2 regions of the Absicoccus intestinalis genome follow, and region 2 is predicted to be linked to the other one. Evidence: a T-box and tRNA genes for the amino acid it is inferred to sense, from the RefSeq annotation. Region 2 holds a T-box; the other holds one or more tRNA genes.
What was found. The T-box of region 2 lies ahead of tyrS (tyrosine--tRNA ligase). A T-box ahead of a tRNA ligase gene usually reads a tRNA of that ligase, here a tRNA-Tyr.

Region 1: it encodes a tRNA-Tyr, which carries the amino acid that the T-box ahead of tyrS (tyrosine--tRNA ligase) is inferred to sense. The anticodon was not compared.

The regions. Positions count from the first base shown of each region.
Region 1 is NZ_JALBUS010000012.1:14,149-17,548, reverse strand. Features, by position in the region: gene MOZ64_RS08090 (hypothetical protein) at 1-168, shown strand, start outside; gene MOZ64_RS08085 (rod shape-determining protein) at 172-1,113, opposite strand; gene MOZ64_RS08080 (hypothetical protein) at 1,196-1,579, shown strand; tRNA gene MOZ64_RS08075 (tRNA-Val) at 1,626-1,701, shown strand; tRNA gene MOZ64_RS08070 (tRNA-Tyr) at 1,715-1,798, shown strand; tRNA gene MOZ64_RS08065 (tRNA-Gln) at 1,804-1,878, shown strand; tRNA gene MOZ64_RS08060 (tRNA-Gly) at 1,888-1,961, shown strand; tRNA gene MOZ64_RS08055 (tRNA-Val) at 1,965-2,040, shown strand; tRNA gene MOZ64_RS08050 (tRNA-Thr) at 2,051-2,126, shown strand; tRNA gene MOZ64_RS08045 (tRNA-Lys) at 2,131-2,206, shown strand; tRNA gene MOZ64_RS08040 (tRNA-Gly) at 2,216-2,289, shown strand; tRNA gene MOZ64_RS08035 (tRNA-Thr) at 2,298-2,373, shown strand; tRNA gene MOZ64_RS08030 (tRNA-Lys) at 2,384-2,459, shown strand; gene infA (translation initiation factor IF-1) at 2,578-2,796, shown strand; gene rpmJ (50S ribosomal protein L36) at 2,809-2,925, shown strand; gene rpsM (30S ribosomal protein S13) at 2,938-3,303, shown strand; gene rpsK (30S ribosomal protein S11) at 3,320-3,400, shown strand, end outside.
Region 2 is NZ_JALBUS010000003.1:101,335-104,734, reverse strand. Features, by position in the region: gene MOZ64_RS02765 (homocysteine S-methyltransferase family protein) at 1-196, opposite strand, end outside; gene MOZ64_RS02760 (vitamin B12 dependent-methionine synthase activation domain-containing protein) at 193-843, opposite strand; gene metF (methylenetetrahydrofolate reductase [NAD(P)H]) at 824-1,705, opposite strand; T-box leader at 1,849-2,051, shown strand; gene tyrS (tyrosine--tRNA ligase) at 2,087-3,319, shown strand; gene mnmL (tRNA modification radical SAM protein MnmL/YtqA) at 3,298-3,400, opposite strand, start outside.

The DNA of each region.
Region 1 (3,400 bases), on a different contig from region 2:
CGAATTGATACAACGATTGAGTATAAATGCAAGAGTGATGAAGATAAAGAAGCTGTTTATTCAATGGTCCATGATATGTTGGAAAATCACTTAGAGGAATTTGCGAAAGTTACATATGATCTTGAACCAGATAATGTAGTAAAAGTAGAAGTTATCGAAAATCGATAGCTTCTATTTTTTTTGTTCATCTTCTTCTTTTAAACGGTCTAAGATGGTCATGATGCCATAAGCAATGGTATATTGCGGATTGGGACTGATAAAAAAGGGAATATGAAGTTGTTGACGTAAAATGGTATCGATTTGAGGAATTTCCATGAGACCACCGCAACAGACAATGCCTCGTTTTGCCAGGTCACCTTGTTGTTGATTGGATAAAGTGGTCAAGAAGGTATAGATCCATTGGCTCCATGTGTACACGATGCGTGATAAAATTTGACCAATTTGATCTTGAGAAATGGAAATGCTGCGATTTTGTTGGGTTCGTATATCGGTGCCGTGGATCAGGATGGGTTCACGACTTTGACCAAATTGGAACAATATCTGTTCGATAAAGGGTTGACTGACTTGAAGATTGTATTTTTTTTGGATCCATCGATAGAAAGTTTGTAGAATTTGGGCACCACCATATGGTGAATGACTTTCTTTTTGAATGATGCCATTTGAAAAACAGGCAATATCACAAGAGGCATGTCCCATATATAACATACATGCGGAGATGGATGTGTTAATTTGCAGTTTGGCGCCAATGGCTGCACACCAAAGTTCTTTATCATAGATAACTTGTGTCGCACCTTGTTCGAGAATATGATGACGTATTTTTTCACATTGTTTTTTATCAAAGGTAGAAGGAGTGGTAAAGAAGACAGTTGTTTTGTGAAACAAACGAAAACTTTCATAGCGATTAAAGATTTCATCCAAATAGCTATAAAGTTCAGATAGACGGCGATAGTTACGGACATGTCGTGTACCGCGCAGTTGACTAGCTTCGGTGCCAATCGCAATTGTTTTTTTATTGGTATCAAAAGCCAATAGGGACGCTTGATCAAATAAAATAGTATTTTCTTTGATGTAACGTATGGTGTGGGTACCAATATCTAATCCAATGTATTCCATACATCTATTTTACTATTGAAAAAAGAATGCTACAATACATTTACAAATGAAAGAATTACTGAGACATACACAAGGAACGTATATGATATTTGTATTGGATGCATTGGATAAGCCGAAAAGTGTGCGTGCATTGCGTCTTTGTATGGAATGGCAGCCTTTGTTGGAAGAAATGGGGGTGCCCGCTTATATTGTTTCACCATCCGATACGGTGTTGTATTCCATTCCTTATTTTCAAATGCATTCGGATGTGGACCTGAGTCTGTGTCGTCGTTTTGGTGCCATTCGTATCAAAAGTATTTATGGAAAACCAAGAGAATGCATTCAAGGTACGATCGTGGTCATGCAAGATCAAAATGTGGTACACATCAATCATCGGGTAAACGAAAAGGCAATGCGTTCGGCTTGTACTTGTGCTTTGAAAAAACGATATCAAGAATTATTAAAAAAAGTACAGAAAATGATTTGACAAAGAGTACGTCTCTTGGTAATATATAAAAGCGCCAAGCAATGACGGAGGTTTAGCTCAGTTGGGAGAGCATCTGCCTTACAAGCAGAGGGTCAGCGGTTCGAGCCCGTTAACCTCCACCATTTAAATAGTTTTGGAGGGGTAGCGAAGTGGCTAAACGCGGCTGACTGTAACTCAGTTCCTTCGGGTTCGACAGTTCGAATCTGTCCTCCTCCACCATTTATTGGGGTATAGCCAAGCGGTAAGGCACAGGACTTTGACTCCTGCACTCGTTGGTTCGAATCCAGCTACCCCAGCCACTTTTTTATGCAGGTGTAGTTCAATGGTAGAACTTCAGCCTTCCAAGCTGACTACGTGAGTTCGATTCTCATCACCTGCTCCATTTGGAGGTTTAGCTCAGTTGGGAGAGCATCTGCCTTACAAGCAGAGGGTCAGCGGTTCGAGCCCGTTAACCTCCACCATTTGATATTTGCCGACTTAGCTCAATTGGTAGAGCAACTGACTTGTAATCAGTAGGTTGAGGGTTCAATTCCTTTAGTCGGCACCATCGTGACCCGTTAGCTCAGCTGGTAGAGCATTTGACTTTTAATCAAAGGGTCAGGCGTTCGAATCGCCTACGGGTCACCATTTTTTTATGCAGGTGTAGTTCAATGGTAGAACTTCAGCCTTCCAAGCTGACTACGTGAGTTCGATTCTCATCACCTGCTCCATTTTTTTTGCCGACTTAGCTCAATTGGTAGAGCAACTGACTTGTAATCAGTAGGTTGAGGGTTCAATTCCTTTAGTCGGCACCACTTTTTTTTTGACCTGTTAGCTCAGCTGGTAGAGCATTTGACTTTTAATCAAAGGGTCAGGCGTTCGAATCGCCTACAGGTCACCAAGGGTTTGAAACAGGCTTGGCCTGTTTTTTTTTACTTGGCAAGGTGTTTAAAGTTTAGTATAATGGTAATTGGCTTTTTATGCCTATCATTTCATCAGAAAAGGAGGAGTCAAGGTTCATGGCTAAACAAGATGTGATCGAATTAGATGGTATCGTTGTAGATACTTTACCAAGTGCGGCTTTTAAAGTGAAATTGGAAAACGGACACGAAATCATGGCTCACGTTTCTGGTAAAATCCGTATGCACCACATTCGCATTTTACCAGGTGATCGTGTAACCGTAGAAATTTCACCCTATGATTTAACACGTGGGCGTATTACATTTAGAAGAAAGTAGGAGGTTATTTATATGAAAGTAAGACCATCCGTAAAACCAATGTGCGATAAATGTCGAGTCATTCGACGTAAGGGAAGAGTCATGGTAATCTGTGAGAACCCTAAGCACAAACAGAGACAAGGAAACTAACAGGAGGAAGAAATGGCACGTATTGCAGGTGTAGATATTCCAAACAATAAGCGCGTCGTTGTTTCATTGACCTATATTTATGGCATTGGAAACAGTACAGCGAAGAAAGTATTGGAAAACGCAAAAGTCAGTGAAGATATTCGTGTAAAAGATCTGAGCGATGAGCAGATGAATGCGATTCGTAAAGAAATCGACAACATTAAAGTCGAAGGAGATCTTCGACGCGAAGTTCAATTGAACATCAAACGATTGATGGAGATTGGTTGTTATCGTGGTATCCGACATAGAAAAGGATTGCCTGTACGAGGACAGAGAACAAAGACCAATGCGCGTACGCGTAAAGGAAAAGCCAAGACAGTGGCAAACAAGAAGAAATAGGGAGGTTGCGTAGAGTATGGCACAGAAGAAAACCAAAGCAAAACGTCGTGCAAAAAAGAATGTTGCGCGTGGAGTTGCACATATCCACTCAACTTTC
Region 2 (3,400 bases):
CAAATGTGTTTGTGTTGATGATGGTTGAACCGGCTTTTAAATACGCTTCCATATACGATTGGACTTCATCGGGATGGGTCAAATTCCATGTTTCTGGTAGTTCGCCGCTTGCCAGTCCCATAGCTTGCAGCATCGTACCCGTCGCTCCATCACAAAAGAGCCATTCTTTTCCTAAACGATCCAAAAATGTTTTCATTGTGTATTCCTCCTAAACGAACAATTGGTTTTCTCACAGACTTCACAGCCAGCCAAGATACAAGGTTCTTCTTTGGTTGAACAACCAATCAATGCAGTTACAGATTTCGATGGCATCATCAATAAGGTATCGGTCAGCGTTATACCAGTTGTATGAGGTAAATCTAATAATTGGCTGAATTGGGTTTGAAAACTTAAATCAAAATCGCCATATCCAGGTGAAAATCGAGGGCGACAATAATAGCCTTGACCTAACATGGTTTCTTTGATTTCTTGATTGACCGTATCGGCCCAGGCTTCTGCATAGGCAGCTCCAATGGCTTGGTAAATCGCAACTTCTACCATATGGGAAATTTCTGCTCGCCGAATCAATTGATCAATGGCAGGACCAATGGTCACGCCCATTAGACACACTTTGTCACATCCAGCTAAATTTCGATACAAACTTTTCGATTGGATATGCATGGTTTCAATAACTAATGTGTCTTCTTGAAAAATAAGCGGGAAGACACGGACGCTTTTTCTTGGCGTGGAACGGTGAATGACGTTTTTTTTGCAACGTTCGATCAACGTATTGATTTGTTTATCGGGTTGGATTTTTTGATAGCCAAGATATCGTTGGATTTCACTATTCTTTAATTCGATCATAATCAATAATAGAAGACAAATTCTGAATGATACCAGCAGCAATATCGGGACGATTCATAGAATATACATGGATATGATTGATTCCATTGGAAATCAAATCAATAATTTGTTCGGAAGCATAAATGATACCTGCTTGTTTCATGGTTTCTTCACTATCGCCAAAACGATCGACCATACGACGGAATTTATGTGGGATGGTTGCACCACTCAAAGCCACACTGCGAGCAACTTGGCGCTTTTTCGTAATAGGCATGATACCCGCTAACACGGGAACGGTAATACCGGCTTCACGAATCTTAAACATAAAATTGTAGAAAGTATCATTATCAAAAAACATTTGCGTTGTTAAAAAATCCAAACCAGCATCCACTTTTTCTTTTAAATGTTGAATGTCTTCGGATTGTCTTTCACATTCCACATGACCTTCTGGATAACAAGCGCCGCCAATGCATAGGTTGGGATTGATTGCTTTGATATCACGAATCAAGTCAATCGCATGGGTATAATCGGAACTCACTTTACCGTCTTTTGGTAGGTCGCCACGTAAAGCCATGATACTGTCAATGCCTAAATCTTCATAGGTATGGATGACGGATGCCACTTGTTCTTTTGTCGAAGACACACAAGTTAAGTGAGCGAGTACAGGGGTAGATGTCTTATTTTGGATATCTGCCGCTAAGTGGGCGGTGTTTTTATTATTGGTGCCACCAGCTCCATAGGTTACCGACATGAAGTTTGGATGCAAATCCGCAATTTGACGGGCTGCTTTTTCTACTTCATCAAAATTGGTTTCTTTTTTGGGAGGGAAGACCTCAAAAGAAATGGTTACTTTATTATTATTTAAAATATCAATGATCGACATATATTTCCTTCTTTCTATTTTCCTATTATACGATGAAATAACGTTTAAAAAGAATATTAAATTTTTTTAGATGTTTCATATATAAAATCTATACCGAAATAGAAAAGTGTTTGCGTTTGTGAGAATGAATATGTTATGATGCAACCAAGGCAAAGAACAAGACAAGGCATAGAAAGGATAGTTTAGAGAACAGTTGGTTGGTGAAAAACTGTCTATCGGCTATGGAATACAGCTTGGGAGCTGCTTGTATATCCTGCATTAAAGGATGAACTGGAAACAGTCACGAAGGTCTAAAGAGTGATCTTTAGATAAATTAGGGTGGTAACACGAACATTTCGTCCCTTGGATGATATGTTCTTTTTTTATGAGAAGGAGACAGACATGGAACTTTTTGAAGAATTAGAATGGCGTGGCTTGATTGATAATGTCACAAGTCCTGAAGTTAAAGATGTCATCAACAATGAAAAGGTGACATTCTATATTGGTACCGATCCAACAGCCGATAGTTTGCATATTGGTCATTATTCAAGCTTATTAATGGCAAAACGTTTGCAGCAACATGGCCATCATCCCATTATGTTAGTGGGTGGTGCGACAGGTTTTATTGGGGATCCAAAAGCAACCGGCGAGCGACAAATGTTGACCCCGGAAGTTCTAAAGCACAACTTTGATGCCCTCCATGATCAGATTCAAAAATTGTTTGGTTTTGAGATGGTCAATAACTTGGATTGGACCAAAGATGTTACAATCATTGATTTTTTACGTGATTATGGAAAACTATTCAATATCACCTATATGTTGAATAAAGAAACCGTTAAAAAACGTTTGGAATCGGGTATTTCTTATACGGAATTCTCGTATATGATCTTGCAGTCATTAGACTTCTATACATTATACAAAACGAAGAATTGTACCTTACAGATTGGTGGACAAGATCAATGGGGCAATATTACATCCGGTTTGGAATTGATTCGTAAAAAATGCGGAGCCGATGCCAAAGCGTATGGTTTGACAATGCCTTTGATCACCAAAGCCGATGGAACGAAGTTTGGTAAGAGTGAAACGGGAACGGTTTGGTTGGATCCAGAAAAAACCAGTCCATATGATTTATACCAATTCTTGTTTAATACGGAAGATGCCAAGGTTATTGAATATTTAAAGAAATTGACCTTCCTTACCAAAGAAGAAATTGATGCCTTAGAAGTATCCTTAAAAGAAGCACCTCATAAACGAGAAGCACAAAAAGCCTTAGCCAGTGAAGTTGTCCGTGATCTGCATGGTCAAGAAGCTTTGGATTCGGCATTAAAGATTACCAATGCTTTATTCCGAGGAAAATTGGCGGATTTGGATACATCCGAACGTCATGATGCAGTCAAGAATATGGAAAAAACATCTTGTCCAGATAACCAAATCTTAGAAGATGTTTTGGTCAATACACATATTGCTTCTTCCAAACGAGAAGCACGTGAATGGATCAAAGGAAATTCCATCAGTGTCAATGGTGTCAAAGTACAAGATGTGCATGCCATCATTTCTTCGAAAGATGCCTATGTGGATGGTTGTGTGATCATTCGCCGAGGAAAGAAACGTTACTATTGCTTGGAACTACAATAATATTTACCTTGATAAGTATCCAAACGGGCCATTCGTTTATCAATTTCATTGAGAACGATGGTCTTTTTTATTGTCCAAGTG